3 regions of the Streptomyces sp. NPDC046712 genome follow, and region 1 is predicted to be linked to each of the others. Evidence: riboswitches for the same ligand, from Rfam matches in the RefSeq annotation. Region 1 holds a riboswitch; each other region holds the start of a gene.
What was found. Region 1 has a riboswitch for thiamine pyrophosphate ahead of thiO (glycine oxidase ThiO). Riboswitches for the same ligand answer to the same signal wherever they lie in the genome.
Positions count from the first base shown of each region.

Region 2: it holds a riboswitch for thiamine pyrophosphate, as region 1 does, so the genes downstream of both, ABZ939_RS09220 (thiamine ABC transporter substrate-binding protein) here and thiO (glycine oxidase ThiO) in region 1, are expected to answer to the same signal.
Region 3: it holds a riboswitch for thiamine pyrophosphate, as region 1 does, so the genes downstream of both, thiC (phosphomethylpyrimidine synthase ThiC) here and thiO (glycine oxidase ThiO) in region 1, are expected to answer to the same signal.

Region 1 covers NZ_JBEYYW010000037.1:54,876-61,098, reverse strand. The annotation lists gene ABZ939_RS33485 (hypothetical protein) at 1-657, opposite strand, end outside; gene metF (methylenetetrahydrofolate reductase [NAD(P)H]) at 709-1,626, opposite strand; gene thiE (thiamine phosphate synthase) at 1,809-2,459, opposite strand; gene ABZ939_RS33470 (Rv2175c family DNA-binding protein) at 2,549-2,914, opposite strand; gene ABZ939_RS33465 (FAD-dependent oxidoreductase) at 2,959-4,173, opposite strand; gene ABZ939_RS33460 (hypothetical protein) at 4,202-4,543, opposite strand; TPP riboswitch at 4,598-4,710, shown strand; gene thiO (glycine oxidase ThiO) at 4,708-5,874, shown strand; gene thiS (sulfur carrier protein ThiS) at 5,871-6,095, shown strand; gene ABZ939_RS33445 (thiazole synthase) at 6,101-6,223, shown strand, end outside.
Region 2 covers NZ_JBEYYW010000005.1:156,045-162,267, reverse strand. The annotation lists gene ABZ939_RS09225 (iron ABC transporter permease) at 1-1,419, opposite strand, end outside; gene ABZ939_RS09220 (thiamine ABC transporter substrate-binding protein) at 1,458-2,522, opposite strand; TPP riboswitch at 2,620-2,729, opposite strand; gene rlmN (23S rRNA (adenine(2503)-C(2))-methyltransferase RlmN) at 2,757-3,863, opposite strand; gene ABZ939_RS09210 (MFS transporter) at 3,921-5,537, opposite strand; gene ABZ939_RS09205 (phosphatidate cytidylyltransferase) at 5,690-6,223, opposite strand, start outside.
Region 3 covers NZ_JBEYYW010000003.1:235,916-242,138, forward strand. The annotation lists gene ABZ939_RS05595 (helix-turn-helix domain-containing protein) at 1-52, shown strand, start outside; gene ABZ939_RS05600 (SsgA family sporulation/cell division regulator) at 191-625, shown strand; gene ABZ939_RS05605 (YibE/F family protein) at 668-2,014, opposite strand; TPP riboswitch at 2,086-2,233, shown strand; gene thiC (phosphomethylpyrimidine synthase ThiC) at 2,227-3,999, shown strand; gene ABZ939_RS05615 (hypothetical protein) at 4,083-4,907, opposite strand; gene ABZ939_RS05620 (metallophosphoesterase) at 5,067-6,223, opposite strand, start outside.

The DNA.
Region 1 (6,223 bases):
GTAGGGCTGCTGGCCGGCGGTGCCGTAGTCGTACGAGGTGTACTGCTGGCCGGCGGTCCCCGGACCGATGTACGGGTCGGAGTACGCGGCGTACTGCTGCTGCCCGGGGTCGTAGTCGTAGGCCGGCTGCTCGTACCCCGGCGTGTAGCCCTCGTAGCCGCCGTACGCGGGCTGGGCCTCGGGCTGCGCCTGCGGATGGTTCTGGGCGTGGCCGTACGAGGTGTCGTAGATGCCGTACTGGCCGGTGTCGTCGGGCATCGGCTGCGGCTCGTAGACCGCGGTGCTCTCGGCGGCCGAGGGGTCCGCCTGCCCGTAGGCGGGCTCGTAGGCGAGCTCGCTGACCTCCAGGGTGGGGCCCGTCTCGGCCGGCGGGCCGGACCTGCGGCGGCGGCTCGCGCCCGGGCTCCCGCCGATGGCCCAGCCGGTGGAGAAGCCGCGGCGGAAGGAGAGGGTCACATAGGTCTGGCCGACGGCGAAGGCGATCGCCCCCGCGATGATCACCGCGACCGAGGGCAGCAGGACACCCACGACCACCCCGAGGAAGCCGCAGAAGGCGAGCACGCGCCAGCGCAGGCGCGCCTTGTACTGCAGGAGCACCTCACCCAGCAGCCACAACGCGACGACACCGAACGCGATGTAGAGGACCGTCCACCCCATGCCCGCCCCTCTCCTACGGCCACCGCCGCGGGTCTGGGGCGGGTACGCCGGTCAGGACTGCACGTGCAGTCCGAGATTCTCGTAGATCTCCAGCGTCGCGGTGGAGTTGTTCAGCGTGATGAAGTGCAGTCCGGGGACACCCTCGGAGAGCAGACGCGCGCAGAACTCCGTCGCGAACTCGATGCCAATGGAGCGTACAGCGGCCGGATCGTCCTTGACGGCGAGGATGCGTTCTTTCACAGCGGCCGGGAAGTGCGCGTTGCTCAGCTGGGGCAGCCGGTCGAGGGTCTTCACATTCACAACAGGCATGACTTCGGGGATGATCGGCGTCTCGCAGCCGGCCTTCACCACGCTGTCGCGCATCCGGAGGTAGTTCTCCGGATCGAAGAACATCTGGGTGATGGCGTAGTCGGCGCCGGCCCGGCACTTGTCCACGAAGTGACGGATGTCCGTGTCCCAGTCGGTGGACCGGGGGTGCATCTCGGGGAAGGCCGCGACGCCCACGCAGAAGTCGCCGGACTCCTTGATCAGCCGGACCAGGTCGGCGGCGTACCGCACTCCCTCGGGGTGCTCGACCCACTCCCCCAGCGGGTCGCCCGGCGGGTCGCCGCGCAGCGCCAGCATGTTCCGGATACCCGCGTCGGCGTACTGGCCCAGGACGTTGCGCAGCTCGGCGACGGAATGGTCGACCGCGGTGAGGTGCGCCACCGGGGTGAGCGTGGTGTCGCCGGCGATCTTCTGGGTCGCCTTGACCGTCCCGCCGCGGGTCGAGCCGCCGGCGCCGTAGGTCACCGAGACGAAGCTCGGCCCGACCGCCTCCACTCTGCGCATGGCGTTCCAGAGGCTCCGCTCGCCCTTCTCGGTCCGGGGCGCGAAGAACTCGAAGGAGTACGAGGGCTTGCCGGAAGCGAGGATCTCGCGGACCGTGCGCGCACGGTCCGAGCGGGTGGAAGCGGTACCAAGTGCCATACCGGCAGGTTAGACGGGGTCAATCGGCGGGCGAAGCAGCGTCCGAGGAATGGACACGTTTTTGGACAAGGTCCCAGGGGTGGGCTCCGCCGTTCGGACGATACGCCGAGGGATCACGGCAAGAGGATCAGGCCGAGGGGATCACGCCGAGGGATCACGTCAAGAGGATCACGCCGAGGGGATCAGGCCGAGCGCTCGCGGATCCGCTTGGCCAGGCGGGCCGTCGCCGCGGCCGGGTCGTCGGCCTCGGTGATCGCCCGGACGACGACGATCCGGCGCGCGCCCGCGTCCAGCACCTCGTCCAGGTTGGTCTCGTCGATCCCGCCGATGGCGAACCAGGGCCGGTTCTGCTCCAGGGAGGCCGCGTGCCGCACGAGTCCGAGCCCCGGCGCGTACCGCCCGGGCTTGGTCGGGGTGGGCCAGCAGGGGCCCGTGCAGAAGTAGTCCACGCCCGGCTCGGCGACGGCCGCGTCCACCTCGGACTCGGCGTGGCAGGAACGGCCGATCAGCACCTCGTCGCCGAGGATCGCGCGGGCGGCGGGCACGGGCAGGTCGCCCTGGCCCAGGTGCAGCACGTCGGAGCCGATGGCGTGGGCGACGTCGGCCCGGTCGTTCACGGCGAGCAGCTTGCCGTGCCGGCGGCACGCCTCGGCGAAGACGGCGAGGTGCTTCAGCTCCTCGCCGGCCTCCATGCCCTTGTCGCGCAGCTGCACGATGTCCACGCCGGAGGAGAGCACGGCGTCGAGGAAGGCGGGCAGGTCTCCCTGGCGCCTGCGGGCGTCCGTGCACAGATAGAGCCGGGCGTCGGCGAACTGCTCGCGAGGCGTGGACATGGGTGCTTCCCCCCGTTGGGTGCGGCGGTTCCGTGGGGGCCGGGCGGGCCCGGCCCCCAGGGAACCACCTGTGTGGTGTCTTCGGAACGTCAGACGGCGAGCGCCTGGGCGCGGCGCTTCACCTCCGTGCCGCGATTCTCGCTGAGGGCCTGCGCGGGCGTGCCCGGCAGGGTCGGGTCGGGAGTGAAGAGCCACTCCAGCATCTCTTCGTCGGTGAAGCCGTCGTCCTTCAGAAGGGTCAGGGTTCCGGAGAGACCCTTGACCACCTTGTCGCCGTCGATGAAGGCGGCCGGCACCTGAAGCGCCTTGTTCTCACCGCGGCGCACGGCGATGAGCTGGCCCTCCTTGACCAGCTGCCGCACGCGCGTCACCTCGACATCGAGCATTTCCGCGATGTCGGGGAGGTAGAGCCAGGCGGGGACGAGAGCATCGATTCTTGCGTCAATCTCGGTCACGTGGACAAGCCTGCCATCCCGGACTGACAGTCGGTAGTCGAGCCCTAGAGGACTGCCGCCTTCAGGGGGACGGAGGGGTCGGCGGCCCGCTCCGGGTCGATGCGGGTGCCGGACTCGATCAGCTTGCGGCCCTGGGCCAGGTCGCGGGGGCGTCCGACGGCGAGCAGGGCGACGAGGACGCCGTCGCGCAGCCAGAGCGCGGACCAGGAGGGTCCGGCCGGGTCGCCGCGCCGGAGCAGCTCCGTGTCGCCCGCGTGGTGTCCGGCGTACTGCACGAAGCGGCCGAACTGCTCGGACCAGAAGTACGGCACCGGGTCGTACGGCCGGGGGGCCTCACCGATGATCTCGGCCGCGACGGTGCGCGGCCCCTGGAGCGCGTTGTCCCAGTGGTGGACCAGGAGCCGCCGGCCGTAGCGGGCGGAGGGGAAGGAGGCGCAGTCGCCGACTGCGTACACGTCGGGCAGGGAGGTGCGCAGCCGCTCGTCGGCGGTGACGGAGCCGTCCGTGTCGAGGGCGATGCCGGAGCCGGCGAGCCAGCGGGTGGCGGGCCGGGCGCCGATGCCGACCACGACCGCGTCGGCGGTCAGCTGCCGGCCGTCGGTCAGGACGACCGTGCCGGGTTCGACGCCGGCCACACGCGCGTGGGTGAGGAGTTCGGCACCGCTCTCGTCGTACCACTGCGCCATGGGGGCGGTGACCTCGACGGGGAGCGCGCCCGCGAGCGGGCGGTCGGCGGCCTCGACGACGGTGACGGCGCACCCCGCCTCGCGGGCGGCGGTGGCGAATTCGGCGCCGATCCAGCCGGCACCGACCACGACGATGTCGTGGCGCCGCTCCAGGACGGGCTTGAGGCGGGCGGCGTCGTCGAGGGTGCGCAGCAGATGGACTCCGGGCACGCCCTCGGTGCCGGGCAGAGTGACCGGCTCGGCGCCGGTGGCGAGGACCAGGACGTCGTACGGGACGGGCCCGGCCTCGGTGTCGACCTCGTGGTCGTCGGCGCGCAGGCCGGTGACGTCGAGACCGAGGCGCAGCTCGATGGAGAGGGCCTCGAAGTCGACGTCGAAGGCGGAGTCCTCGGCCTTGCCGAGGAGGACCGCCTTGGAGAGGGGCGGCCGGTCGTAGGGCTGGTGCGGCTCGGCCCCGATGAGGACGACCGGGCCGGTGAAGCCCTGTTCGCGCAGGGCGACGGCGGTCTGCACCCCCGCCATGCCGGCGCCCACGATCACGACCCGCTGCTGTGCCTGCTTCTGCTCGCTCACCCGATCACCTTACAAATCTGATACTCCGTCAGGAAGGCAGTTGCTCGACCACACTGGTGCCGGCGCCCTCCTGGGACTCCCATGCCCAGGTCTCCTCCAGCCGAACGCGCCCGTCCGGCAGCTCCACCACGGTCGAGACGCAATGCCCGGAAGAGGTGGATCCGTCCTGCTTCAGCTGGACGTACCGGAAGTCGAGCCGGTCCCCCGCGCGCGTGCCGACGAGATTCCCCCGGACGACGTCCCCGCCGGCGTACTCGGCCCAGATCCGGCCGTCCTCCTCGTGGTACGTGAAGCGGGTACGCGTACCGACCTGACCGGGCGCCTGGTCGGCGACCGGGGCGAGGACCAGTCCGTCGAGAGATCGAGCCACAGCGGAGGCTCCCTTACTGGGCGTCGGGGGCGGGGGATAGTCTGACCGTCAACGTAGAGCACTCGCGGGAGCCCGGACGCACCGGGCTGAGAGGGAGGCTGGCCGGCCTCCGACCGTACGAACCTGATCCGGGTCATGCCGGCGAAGGGAGGGGCTGGACGCCCATGTCGCGTACATGCAGTACATCTGACGTTCTCGTCATCGGGGGCGGAATCATCGGTCTGGTCACGGCCTGGCGGGCGGCGCAGCGCGGGCTGCGCACCGCGGTCGTGGACCCGGAACCGGGCGGCGGGGCCGCCCGCGTGGCGGCCGGGATGCTGGCCGCCGTCACCGAACTCCACTACGGCGAGGAGACCCTGCTCGCCCTCAACCTCGCCTCCGCGCGCCGCTATCCGGACTTCGTCGCCGAGCTCCAGGACGCCACCGGGCACGACGTGGGCTACCGCGCCTGCGGCACACTCGCCGTCGCGCTCGACGCCGACGACCGGGCGCACCTGCGCGAGCTGCACGCCCTGCAGACCCGCTGCGGCCTGGAGTCGGAGTGGCTCAGCGGGCGCGAGTGCCGCCGACTGGAGCCGATGCTCGCTCCGGGGGTGCGCGGCGGACTGCGGGTCGACGGCGACCACCAGGTCGATCCGCGCCGGCTCGCGGACGCGCTGGTCGTCGCCTGCGAACGGGCCGGGGTGGTCTTCCACCGGGCCCTGGCGGAGCGGCTGACGGTGGTACGGGACCGGGCGACCGGCGTACGGCTCGCGGACGGCGCCGCGCTCGAGGCGGACCAGGTCGTGCTGGCCGGCGGCAGCCTCAGTGGCCGGCTCGCCGGCGTACCGGAGGAGGTGCTGCCGCCCGTACGCCCCGTGAAGGGGCAGGTGCTGCGGCTGACCGTGCCGCGGGCGTACGCCCCGTTCCTGTCCCGGACCGTCCGGGCCGTCGTGCGCGGCAGCCATGTCTATCTGGTGCCGCGCGAGAACGGCGAGCTGGTGGTCGGCGCGACCAGCGAGGAGCTGGGCTGGGACACCACCGTCACGGCGGGCGGTGTCTACGAGCTGCTGCGCGACGCCCATGAGCTCGTGCCGGGCATCACCGAGCTGCCGCTCACCGAGACCCGCGCGGGCCTGCGGCCCGGCTCGCCGGACAACGCTCCGCTGCTCGGCCCGACCGCGCTGCCCGGCCTCCGGCTGGCCACCGGCCACTACCGCAACGGGGTCCTGCTCACCCCCGTCACCGGCGATGTGATGGCCGACCTCCTCACCACCGGCGTGCTTCCGGACGAGGCCCGCCCCTTCACCCCCCGCCGCTTCTCCCCCGTACGTCAGGAGCAGCCCGCATGAACGTCCCGACGAACGTCCCGACGAACGTCTCCGTCAACGGCGAGGCACACGTCCTCACCGCACCCACGACCCTCGACTCCCTGGTCGCGACGCTGACGGCGGCGCCGTCGGGCGTGGCCGCGGCCGTCAACGAGACCGTCGTGCCGCGCAGCCAGTGGTCCGCGACCGTCCTCGGCGAGGGCGACCGGGTCGAGGTCCTCACCGCCGTGCAGGGGGGCTGAGCGCGATGTCCGACGACTCATTCCTCCTCGGGGGTACGGAGTTCTCCTCCCGCCTGATCATGGGCACGGGCGGGGCCCCCAGCCTGGACGTCCTCGAACGCTCTCTGGTCGCCAGCGGCACCGAGCTC
Region 2 (6,223 bases), on a different contig from region 1:
CTCCCCGAGCGACACGGCGAAGGCGAACCCGGCCGCGATCAGCAAGGCCCGCCGTACCAGCGGCAGATCGACCTCCCGCCAGGCCCGCAGCGGCGAGGCACCGAGAACGGCCGCCGCCTCCCGCAGCCGCTCGTCGACCGCCCGCAGGACCGGCAGCATCGTCCGTACGACGAAGGGGACACCGACCAGGGCCTGCGCGAGCGGCACGAGGATCCAGCTCGCCCGCAGGTCGAACGGCGGCTCGTCGAGGGTGATCAGGAAGCCGAAGCCCACCGTCACCGCCGACACCCCGAGGGGCAGCATCAGCAGCGCGTCGAAGCCGCGTACGAGCCGCCCGGCCCGCCGGGTGAGGGCCGCCGCCGCGAGCCCGCCGATGACGAGGGCGATGGCGGTGGCGACTACGGCGTACCGGAGCGAGTTCCCGATGGTGTCCAGCAGGGGAACGAGGAAGGTGCCGGAGGGGTCGGTGGACTGCAGGGCCCGGTAGTAGTCGAGCCCGTAGCCGTCGGGGGTGGCGAAGGACCGCTCGACGAGCACGCCGAGCGGAAGCACGATCAGCAGGGCGACGGACAGCAGGACGATCGCGAACAGCGCCCACTGGCCGGCGCCCCCGGGCCGGCGCGCGGTCTGCTCGGGCGCGACCAGCTTCAGCGCCGTCTCCCGCCTGCGTACGGTCCGGGCGTGCACGGCGAGGACCACGCCCACGGCCACGAACTGCACCATCGTGAGGACGGCGGCCGTCGTCAGGTCGAAGCGGTCGACCGTCTGCCGGTAGATCTCCGTCTCCAGCGTGGAGTACGTGGAGCCGCCGAGGATCTGGACGACGGCGAAGGAGCTCGCGGTGAACAGGAACACCATCAGCGCGGCCGCGGCGACGGAAGGGGCGAGCGCCGGCAGGGTCACGGTCCGGAAGGCGGTCCAGCGGGAGGCGCCGAGGACGCGGGCGGCCTCCTCCTGGCGCGGGTCGAGCTGCGCCCACAGGCCGCCGACGGTCCGTACGACGACGGCGTAGTTGAAGAAGACATGGGCGAGGAGGATCGCCCAGACGGTGGTGTCCAGCCGGACGCCCCACCAGTCGTCGAGGAGCCCGCCGCGCCCGACGAGCGCGAGGAAGGCCGTGCCGACCATGACGGTCGGCATCACGAACGGCACGGTGACGACGGCGCGCAGCAGCCCTTTGCCGGGGAAGTCGAAGCGCGCGAAGACGTACGCGCCGGGCAGCGCGATCAGCAGGGTCAGGCCGGTGGAGGCGAGTGCCTGCCAGAGCGTGAACCAGAGGACGTCGAGGATCTCCGGCCGGCTCAGCGTCTCGCCGAAGCGGCCGAACTGCCACGCGCCGTCGACCCGCAGCCCGCGCTCGACGATCGAGGCGACGGGCCAGGCGAAGAAGAGCGCGAAGAAGGCGACGGGCACGACCATCAGGCCGAGCCGCGCCGCGCTTCCCCTGCGGTCGGGAACTACTTCAGAACGAGCGACGACCACTGCTGGATCCACTGGTCACGCTTCTCGGCGATCTTCTCGGGCGCCATGGTCTGCGGCTTGTCGATCACCACACCGTGCTTGGTGAAGAGTTCGGGCAGGGTGGCGTCCTTGGCCACCGGGTTGACGAACATCTGCAGCGGCATGTCGTCCTGGAACTTCTTGGAGATCAGGAAGTCGATCAGCGCCTTGCCGCCCTCGGGGTTCTTCGCCCCGTTCAGCAGTCCGGCGAACTCGGTCTGCCGGAAGCAGGTGCCGGTGGAGACCCCGGTGGGGGCGTCCTTGGGCTGCGGCTCGGAGTAGAGGACCTCGACCGGCGGGCTGGAGGCGTACGAGACGACCAGCGGCCGGTCTCCCTTGGCCTTCTTGCCGCCCGCGGAGCCGGAGAACTCCTGGTTGTAGGCGAGCTCCCAGCTGTCGACGGTCTTCACACCGTTGGCCTTGAGCTTCTTCCAGTAGTCCTGCCAGCCCTCGTCGCCGTACTGAGCGGCGGTGCCGAGCAGGAAGCCGAGGCCCGGGGAGGACCGCTCGGGGTTCTCGACCACGAGCAGGTTCCTGTACTCGGCCTTGGTCAGGTCCTCGAAGGTCTGCGGGGGCGCGAGCTTCTTGTCGGCGAAGTACTTCTTGTCGTAGTTGACGCAGATGTCGCCGGTGTCGATCGGGGTGACCCGGTGCTCCTTGTCGAGCTGGAGCTCGGCGGGGGTCCGGTCCAGGCCCTTCGCCTCGTAAGGGACGAAGATCCCGTTGTCGAGGGCGCGGGAGAGCAGGGTGTTGTCGACGCCGAAGAACACGTCGCCCTGCGGGGAGCCCTTGGTCAGGATCTCCTTGTTGACGGCCTCGCCTGCGTCGCCGCTCTTCAGCACCTTGACCGTGAAGCCGGTCTGCTTCGTGAACTCCGCCAGGACCTCCTTGGAGGCGTTGAAGGAGTCGTGGCTCACGAGGGTCACGGTCTTGGGGGCAGGGGCGTCGGCCTTGTCCTCGGATCCGCCGCAGGCGGCGAGGGTGGTGACCCCCAGCGCGGCGGCGATCGCCGCGGCGCCCATCTTCTTCGTGCTCACTGGAATTCCTCCTGGGTATGACCAGGAAGAGACGCGGCCCTGCCCGCGGCCGGTGATCATGGCCGCGGGCAGGGCGCTACAGCTCGAGTAACGACCGAACTTCCTACCCAGAATGACCTGGGCGAGGTTCAGAGGGTCTGCGGCCTGACGGTGCCGCACTCTCAGCGCTGTGGCGCTCCCCTGTCGGAATATGCATATGTTCGAGCTCAGACTACAAGGTCAGCGTTCCGACGCCGCCAGCTGTCCACAGGCACCGTCGATCTCCTGCCCGCGGGTGTCACGGACGGTGACCGGAACACCGTGGGCGGCGATGGCCTCGACGAACGCCTTCTCGTCCTCGGGACGGGAGGCGGTCCACTTCGACCCCGGCGTCGGGTTCAGCGGGATCAGGTTGACGTGCACCCGCTTGCCCTTGAGCAGCCGCCCGAGCAGGTCGCCGCGCCATGCCTGGTCGTTGATGTCGCGGATGAGGGCGTACTCGATGGAGATCCGGCGGCCGGACTTCTCCGCGTACTCCCAGGCGGCGTCGAGGACCTCGCGGACCTTCCAGCGGGTGTTGACGGGCACGAGGGTGTCGCGCAGCTCGTCGTCGGGCGCGTGCAGCGAGACGGCGAGCCGGCACTTGAAGCCCTCGTCGGCGAAGCGCAGCATCGCGGGCACGAGACCGACGGTGGAGACGGTGATGCCGCGCTGCGAGAGCCCGAGCCCGTCCGGCTCGGGGTCGGTCAGCCGGCGGATGGCGCCGACGACCCGCTTGTAGTTGGCGAGCGGCTCACCCATGCCCATGAAGACGATGTTGCTGAGCCGCGCGGGCCCACCGGGCACCTCGCCGTCGCGCAGGGCGCGCATCCCGTCGACGATCTGGTGCACGATCTCGGCCGTCGACAGGTTCCGGTCGAGCCCGGCCTGTCCCGTGGCGCAGAACGGGCAGTTCATCCCGCAGCCGGCCTGCGAGGAGATGCACATGGTGACCCGGTCCGGGTACCGCATGAGCACGGACTCGACGAGCGTGCCGTCGTGCAGCTTCCACAGCGTCTTACGGGTGGTGTCGTCGTCGCACGAGATGTGCCGGACCACGGACATCAGGTCGGGCAGCAGCTCCCCCTGCAGCTTCTCGCGCGAGGAGGCGGGGATGTCGGTCCACTCGGCGGGGTCGTGGGCGTACCGCGCGAAGTAGTGGGTGGACAGCTGCTTGGCGCGAAACGGCTTCTCGCCGATCGCGGCGACGGCCTCTTTGCGCTCGGCGGGCGTGAGGTCGGCAAGGTGCCGCGGCGGCTTCTTGGCTCCGCGGGGGGCGACGAAAGTGAGTTCTCCGGGCTTGGGCATGGTGGTACCAGTGTCGCAGACGGCAGCCCGTGGCCCGGTGTCGACGACTGCCCGCCGTCAGGGCCCTGGTCGGCCGGGCTGAGTCTGAGGGATCCGCGAGGTGAAGAACATCGCCAGGACGGAGGCGAGCGCGAGGATCGCGAGGGCGGCCCGCAGGCCGTCGAGTCTGGCCTCGGCGTTCGCGTCCAGTGCGGCCTCGGCCACCTCCGGGCTCGTGCCCGCCTCGTCGAGGGCCGTCCGGAGCTGGGCGTCCGAGAGGAAGGGAATCCCGCTCGACAGTTCGACGGCCGCCTTGTTCTTGACCTCGGCCGGAACCGCCGCGTTCTGCTCGACACTCGCCAGGAACGACGACGTGAGCGCGGCGATCATGAGCGACCCCGCCAGTGCCGTACCGATCGAGGAGCCGAGGTTGGTGACGGCGTTCTGGATGCCGCCGACCTCCGCGCTCTGCCGGTCCGGTACGGCCGAGACGGTGACCGCACCGAGCTGGGACGCCATCGCGCCCATGCCGAGCCCGATCAGCAGCAGGGGCACGGTGACGATCTCCGCCCCGGCGTCCGCGTCGAGCGCGGCCATCAGAATGACCGCGCCCGCGAGCAGCGCGAGCACCCCGAGCCGCACCACCCGCCGCGGCGAGACGTCCGGGAGGAACCGCGGAATCAGGACCGCCGCGGCCAGCAGAGTCAGCGAGAGCGGCAGGATGCGGGCACCGGTCGCGAGCGCGGACAGGCCCAGGGCGACGGACAGATAGAGCGGTACGACGAAGAAGACGCCCATCTGCACGAGGTACTGGAAGAAGAACATCGTCAGCCCGCCGGTCAACTGCTTGTTCTCCAGCATGGCCGGGTGGACGAGCGGCTCCCCGCCGCGCTTCACGAGCCGGGCCTCCCAACGGAGGAAGAGCCACACCAGGAACAGACCCGCCAGCATCAGCCACACGACCATCGAGACACCCAGCCACGACGGCGCGTCCGGTTTCGGCTGGAACCAGCCCCATTCGTCCGAGCGGAGAACGCCGTAGACGAAGATCCCGAGCCCGAGGGCGGAGAGGACCGCACCGACGAGATCGATGCGCGGGCGTTCCTCGCTCACCGCGTCGGCGATGCGGCGGGCGAACAGCAGAATGACGAGAACCACCAGGACCTCGCCGGCGAAGACCCAGCGCCAGGAGAAGTAGGTGGTGGCGACACCCCCGATGAGCGGCCCGAGCGCGATGGCCACGGCCCCCGCGGCCGCCACGATCCCGTAGGCGGCGGCGCGGCGTTCGGCGGGAAAGTTGCCGGCCACTAGCGCCACGATCGCGGGCAGGATCAGCGCCGCTCCGACGCCCTCGAGGAACGACCAGCCGAGCAGCAGCACCGGAAGGTTCGGTGCGAGAGCCGTGACGAGGGAGCCACAGCCGTAGATCACGCAGCCGATCATGAACGCCCGCTTCCGGCCGATCAGCACCCCGACCTTGCCCCCGGGGATCATGAGCATCGCCATCACGAGCGTGTAGGCCGTGATGGCGCCCTGGATCCCGGTCACCGTCGTACCCACGTCGTCGGCGACCGTCGCGATCGAGACGTTCATGACGGAGCTGTCGAGCGCCATCAGGAACTGACCGGCCGCGAGCGTCAGCAGGACGGACCGCGCCCCCGCCCGTACCTCGCCCGAGCCTCCCCTAGCTGCCATGGGCGAAATCATCCCGGTTGCCTCGGTCGCGGACCCCGCGACTCGCCCTTCACGTCCACCACATGGCGGGCGGGGCCCGCCGAAGCGACCCGGGTACGAAGAAGGGCTCGCCGTCCATGGGACGGCGAGCCCTTCAGCGAGGAACGCGCAGATCAGCTCGTGCCGACGAAGATCACGAACAGCAGCCAGACCACCGGAGCCGTCGGCAGCAGCGAGTCGAGGCGGTCCATGATGCCCCCATGGCCCGGGAGCAGCGTGCCCATGTCCTTGATGCCCAGGTCGCGCTTGATCATCGACTCGCCGAGGTCGCCGAGCGTCGCGCTCGCCGCCACCGCCAGGCCAAGCAGCAGACCCTGCCACCACGTGCCGTCCTCGATCATGAACTCCATGCAGAGCGCGCCCGCCGCCATCGCGAACGTCACGGCTCCGACCAGGCCCTCGCGGGTCTTGCCGGGGCTGATCCGCGGCGCCAGCTTGTGCTTGCCGAAACGCCAGCCGATCGCGTACGCGCCGGTGTCGCTGACCACGGTCAGCACCAGGAACGTGAGCACCCGCTGCGGCCCGTCGTCGGCCGTGAGCATCAGCGCCACGAACGTCGCCAGGAACGGCACGTAGAACGCGGCGAAGACACCCGCCGTGACGTCCTTCAGATAGCCCTCGGGCGGCTCCGTCATGCGCCACACCAG
Region 3 (6,223 bases), on a different contig from region 1:
CAACGAGATCGGGAGGCTCTTCAGTTCCTTCGCGTTCTCTATCAGTATCTGAAAAATCACTCCTTGTGATCTGCTAGCCCTTCCAGCACGATTGCGTCAAGAGGGCCATCGGGGATCATTCCTGGCCGTTTTGATCACAGCTTTCAGCAGCCGTGTTTACACAACTGCTTCCTTCACTGCGGGGTACATGATGCGAGAGTCGGTCCAGGCCGAGGTCCTGATGAGCTTCCTCGTCTCCGAGGAGCTCTCCTTCAGGATCCCGGTGGAACTCCGATACGAGACCCGGGATCCCTACGCGGTGCGAATGACCTTCCATCTCCCCGGAGATGCGCCTGTGACCTGGGCGTTCGGGAGAGAGCTGCTGCTGGACGGGATCAACCGACCGAGCGGGGACGGCGATGTGCACATCGCGCCGACCGATGCCGAGGTGCTGTCGGACGTCTCCATCCGGCTCCAGGTCGGCAGTGACCGGGCGCTGTTCCGTGCCAGCGCCCCGCCGCTCGTCGCCTTCCTCGACCGTACGGACAGGTTGGTTCCTCTCGGTCAGGAACGGACACTGGGCGACTTCGAGGACAATCTGGAAGCCGCGCTCGGCCGGATTCTGGCAGAGGAGAACGCGGGCTGAGTGGCTCCCCAGGCACCCCGTCGAGGAGGGGACCGGGGGAGATCACTTGGCCCGGCGGCGGCGTCCACCCCTGGATGAACGCTTCTCCGGAGCCCGGTCGCCCGGCCGGTCGGCGGAGACCACCAGGGCGGCGAGCGCGGTGGTGACGGGTACCGAGGCGACCAGACCGATCGATCCCACCAGCGTCCGGACGATCTCCTCCGCGACCAGCTCGCTGTTGGCCACCGTCCCCACGCTGCTCTGCGCGATGGAGAAGAGCAGCAACAGGGGCAGGGCCGCACCGGCGTAGGCGAGCACCAGGGTGTTCACCACGGACGCGATGTGGTCGCGACCGATCCGGATCCCGGCCCGGTACAGCGCGCGGGGCCCCATCCGGGGGTCGGCCTGGTGCAGCTCCCACACCGCCGAGGTCTGGGTCACCGTCACATCGTCGAGGACACCGAGCGATCCGATGATGATGCCCGCGAGCAGCAGACCGGACATGTCGATGTCCGGGTAGAGGCCGTGGATCAGACCGGTGTTGTCGTCCGTGTTGCCGCTCAGCGAGGCCCAGCCGATGAAGAGCGAGCCGAGCAGTCCGATCAGAAGCAGCGAGATCAGCGTTCCGAGCACCGCGACCGAGGTGCGGGCCGACAGGCCGTGGCACATGTAGAGCGCGATCAGCATGATCGCGCTCGATCCGATCACGGCGACCACCAGCGGATTCGAACCCTGAAGAATCGCCGGGAGGATGAAGAAGGTCAGGATCAGGAAGCTCAAGGCGAGCGAGATCAGTGCCATCACTCCGCGCATCCGGCCGACGAGCACGACCACGACCGCGAAGATCAGAGCGAGGACCGTCAGCGGAACCTTGCGGTTCACATCCGTCACCGAGTACTGCAGATCGCGCGGGGCGTCGGGGGCGTACGCCACCACCACGCCCTGCCCCTGGTCCAGTTGGCGCGGCGCGTCCGGCTGCACGATCTCCGTGAAGGTACGTCCCTTGTCCGGGCCGCTGGTGACCTCGATCGTCGCCTTCTCGCACTGCCCCTGCTGGGCGTCGACGGCCTCGCGGCCCTCGGGGGTGGAGGTGTCCCCGGTCGGCGGGACCTGGGCGGCGTTCACATCCTTGCAGTCGACCTGCTCGACCGAGACGACCTCGCCCTGGTACGTCTGCCGATCGAAGCCGACGCCGGTGCGCTCGTGTTCCGGGGCGCCCCCCGGCCACAGGACGACGAGACCGACCACCACGGCCGTGGCGAACGGGATCAGGACGGCGGCGATGACCCTGCGCAGATGCCGCGAGACAGGCGCGGCCGGCCCATGGCTGTGGGTATGGCCGTGCCCGTGGCCCGCGTCACCATGTCCGTCGTGGCCGTCGGGTTCTGGGGTCTGCTGCGAGGAAGTCACCGACCGATCATCGCAAGAACGGTGGGGGCCCACTGTTCAGCACGGCCGGATTGACGCTAGCGTGGTGGCACCTTTGCACACGCGGGAGCTCGGAGCACCGGGCTGAGAGGGCGCTGATCACCGTACGCGCGTACATGACGTACGTACGGGAGGAGGCTGCGCCGACCGCCGAACCTGTTACCGGGTAATGCCGGCGTAGGGAGATCGGTCTCATGACCATTCAGGATGCACGCACGCCTGCCACCAGCCAGGACGAGCGCAAGCCGGGCTGGCACAAGGGATATGTCGAGGGCTCGCGCCCCGACCTCCGAGTGCCCGTCCGACAGGTGCACCTCACCAACGGCAAGGACGTGACGCTGTACGACACGTCCGGTCCGTACACCGACCCCACCATCGACACCGACGTACGGCGGGGCCTTCCGCCGCTGCGCGAGAACTGGATCATCGGCCGCGGGGACACCGAGGAGTACGCGGGCCGGCCGGTCCGCCCCGAGGACGACGGCATCAAGCACACCTCGCCGCGCGGGGGCCTGAAGAACCTCGACGCCGTCTTCCCCGGCCGCCCGCGCCAGCCCCGCCGGGGCCGCGACGGGGCGGCGGTGACGCAGCTCGCGTACGCCCGCCGGGGCGAGATCACCCCGGAGATGGAGTACGTCGCGATCCGCGAGAACGTCTCCCCCGAGGTCGTACGGGAGGAGATCGCCGCAGGTCGCGCGGTGCTCCCGGCGAACGTCAACCACCCGGAGATCGAGCCGATGATCATCGGCAAGCGGTTCCTGGTGAAGGTCAACGCCAACATCGGCAACTCCGCCGTGACCTCCTCGATCGAGGAGGAGGTGGAGAAGATGACGTGGGCGACCAAGTGGGGCGCCGACACGGTCATGGACCTGTCCACCGGTCGCAACATCCACACCACCCGCGAGTGGGTGCTGCGCAACTCCCCCGTGCCGATCGGCACCGTGCCGCTCTACCAGGCCCTGGAGAAGGTCGACGGCAAGGCCGAGGAGCTGACCTGGGAGATCTACAAGGACACGGTCATCGAGCAGGCCGAGCAGGGCGTCGACTACATGACGGTGCACGCCGGCGTGCTGCTGCCGTACGTGCCGCTGACCGCCCGCCGCAAGACCGGCATCGTCTCGCGCGGCGGCTCGATCATGGCCGCCTGGTGCCTGGCGCACCACAAGGAGAACTTCCTCTACACGAACTTCGAGGAGCTCTGCGAGATCCTCGCGACGTACGACGTCACGTACTCGCTGGGCGACGGTCTGCGCCCCGGTTCGATCGCGGACGCCAACGACGCGGCGCAGTTCGCGGAGCTGAAGACGCTCGGTGAGCTGAACACGATCGCCAAGCGCCACAACGTGCAGACGATGATCGAGGGCCCGGGCCACGTCCCGATGCACAAGATCAAGGAGAACATCGACCTTCAGCAGGAGATCTGCGAGGAGGCGCCGTTCTACACCCTCGGCCCGCTGACCACGGACGTCGCTCCGGCGTACGACCACATCACCTCGGGCATCGGCGCCGCGATGATCGCCTGGTGGGGCACGGCGATGCTCTGCTACGTCACGCCCAAGGAGCACCTGGGCCTGCCCAACCGCGACGACGTGAAGACCGGCGTCATCACCTACAAGATCGCGGCGCACGCGGCCGACCTGGCCAAGGGGCACCCGGGGGCGCAGGAGTGGGACGACGCCCTGTCGGACGCGCGGTTCGAGTTCCGCTGGGAGGACCAGTTCAACCTGGCGCTCGACCCGGACACGGCCCGTGAGTTCCACGACGAGACGCTGCCGGCGGAGCCCGCGAAGACCGCGCACTTCTGCTCGATGTGCGGTCCGAAGTTCTGCTCGATGAAGATCTCGCAGGACATCCGGCGTGAGCACGGCGGCGACCTGCAGTCGGACGAGATCGAGGCCGGTATGGCCGAGAAGTCCAAGGAGTTCGCGGCCGCCGGCAACCGCGTGTACCTCCCGCTGGCGGACTGACGCGCGGGAGCGCGACCGACCGGTGTGAGCGCGACCGACCGGCGACCCTCGGGGGAGTCGCCGGTCGTCCGCGCTCGGCCGGATCACTCGGGACGGTGTTCCGGGGGGCCGAACTCCGGGCTGGTGAAGTCCGGGCTGCTGAATCTCGGGCGGGTGCCCGAGGCGCCCTCGTTCGGGCTCGAGAAGTCCGGTCCGCTGTAGCCGATCTTCGGCATGCGGTCCGTACGCTCCGAGCGCTGCGGCGGCAGGGGCGAGGCGGGATCGGCCAGGGCGTCCCGCAGGAACGGCAGGATGCCCCGTTCCAGCAGGGCGCGGCGCCAGGCATCGCGGGCCAGGGAGAGTTCGTCGTCCTGCTCGCCGGACGCCACGGCGCCCGCGGCCACTTCGGTGGAGCGGTTGCGCAGCGCCGTCAGGAGGAGACCGACGGCCGCGCAGAGCAGTCCCGCGGCGGCGACGGCCCCGAAGAACCCGGCCGCAGTCAGCAGCGTGTCGGCGAACACGAGGGTGGGGGCCACCACCTTCAGAACAGCCCCGACCAGCAGGAAGATCACCGCGGCCGTGCCCGAGAGCACCGGTGCGAGGACGGTGACGACCGCGACGATGCCCGCGCCCGGGCCTCCGCCCGCCCCGTCCCCGTCCGTCGCGAGGACGGCGTCCATCACGCTCGTACCGCTCGATGAACGGCCCTCCGCGCGGATCTTGACGAAGTGGTCGTACTCCACCGCGGCGGCGGCGGTGATCAGCGCTGTCGCGCTCAGCGCCATCGTGCGCAGCTGTTCGGGCGTGAGCCGCTTCCCGATCTCGGCGAGATCCGGACGGTCGTGCGCGTGACGCAGTGCATCGTCGAGGATGCGCTCGTACTCGGCGCGGTCCTCGGTCAGCAGGTGCGGAGCCACGTTCATGTGCATCCCCCGATGCTCCGTAAGGCCGGATTGACCGTGGAAAACGGGCAGTTGGGCGGAAACGGAGGAGAGCCTGCTACGGATGATCCGATGGTATTGCGGTTACGGCACAGGGTGACAGGGGGTTTCCCGAAATCGACTTCCCCGGATGCACAGGGTTATGCGTCAGCCATCCAGGGGGAGTTGGACGACCAGCAGCTTTCCGGCCATGGTCACTCCGCCGTCCATGGCGATCGCGAGGCCGTCCGCGTACACATGCGGACCGTCGACGACCGGACCGGAACCGTCCTCGCCGTCCTCGGTTCCGACCTGCCCGAGAAGGTACGGGATGGGGCTGTGGCCGTGCACGACCCGGCGGCCGCCGTAGGTGGCGAGCAGCTCCTGGACGGCCTGGGGGCCGGCGTCGTCGCGGAACGCGAAGCGCTTGGTGAACTTCCGGAACAGGTCCCAGACCTCGTCGGCGTCGTTCCGGTTGATGATCTCGTGGACGGTCTCGTTGACGTCCTCGATGGTGCCGCCGTACTCGAGGTAGGCGGTGGTGTCGGAGTGCATCAGGAGGTGCCCGTCCTCCTCCACCACGGCGTCGAGCCGGGACATCCACTGGAGGTGGACGTCCTGGAGGCGGTCCATGTCGTGCTTCTGGCCGCCGTTGAGCAGCCAGGCGGCCTGGAACGTGGCGGTGCCCGCACCGGAGTTGACCGGGGTGTCGGCGAAACGTTTGGCGCCGATCAGGAGCAGCTCGTGGTTGCCCATCAGGGCCTTGCAGTAGCCGCCGGCGGCCGCGGCCTCCGCGGACAGCCGCATGACGAGATCGATGACGCCGATGCCGTCGGGGCCGCGGTCGGTGAAGTCGCCGAGGAACCAGAGGCGGGCGTTGCCGGCGGACCAGGAGCCGTTCTCGTCGATGAGGCCCTGCTCGCGCAGGGCGGCGAGGAGTTCGTCGAGATAGCCGTGGACGTCGCCGACGACGTAGAGCGGGCCGGGACCTTCGCCCGCGGGGACGGGCGCGGGGGCCGGAACCGGGTCGACCTGGACCTGCACCGTGTCTCCCCGGTTGATGACCGGGAGGTCGCGCTCGGTGGGGGTGTAGCCCTCGGGCAGCCCCTCGTCGGGGAAGGCGTTGCCCGGGTGGCCGGTCGCGACGGCGACGATGGACGACATGCCGCCTGCGAGAGGGAGGTGGAGGGTGGGGTCGAGCGGCCCGACCGGGGCGCCGGGCTCGGGGAGGGCGCCGACCGGACCACCTGACGCCTCGGAGGGCGGCTCGGTGGCATGGCCCTGCACGGGCACCCGGGCGTACGGCGGTACGCGGAAGTCACGCA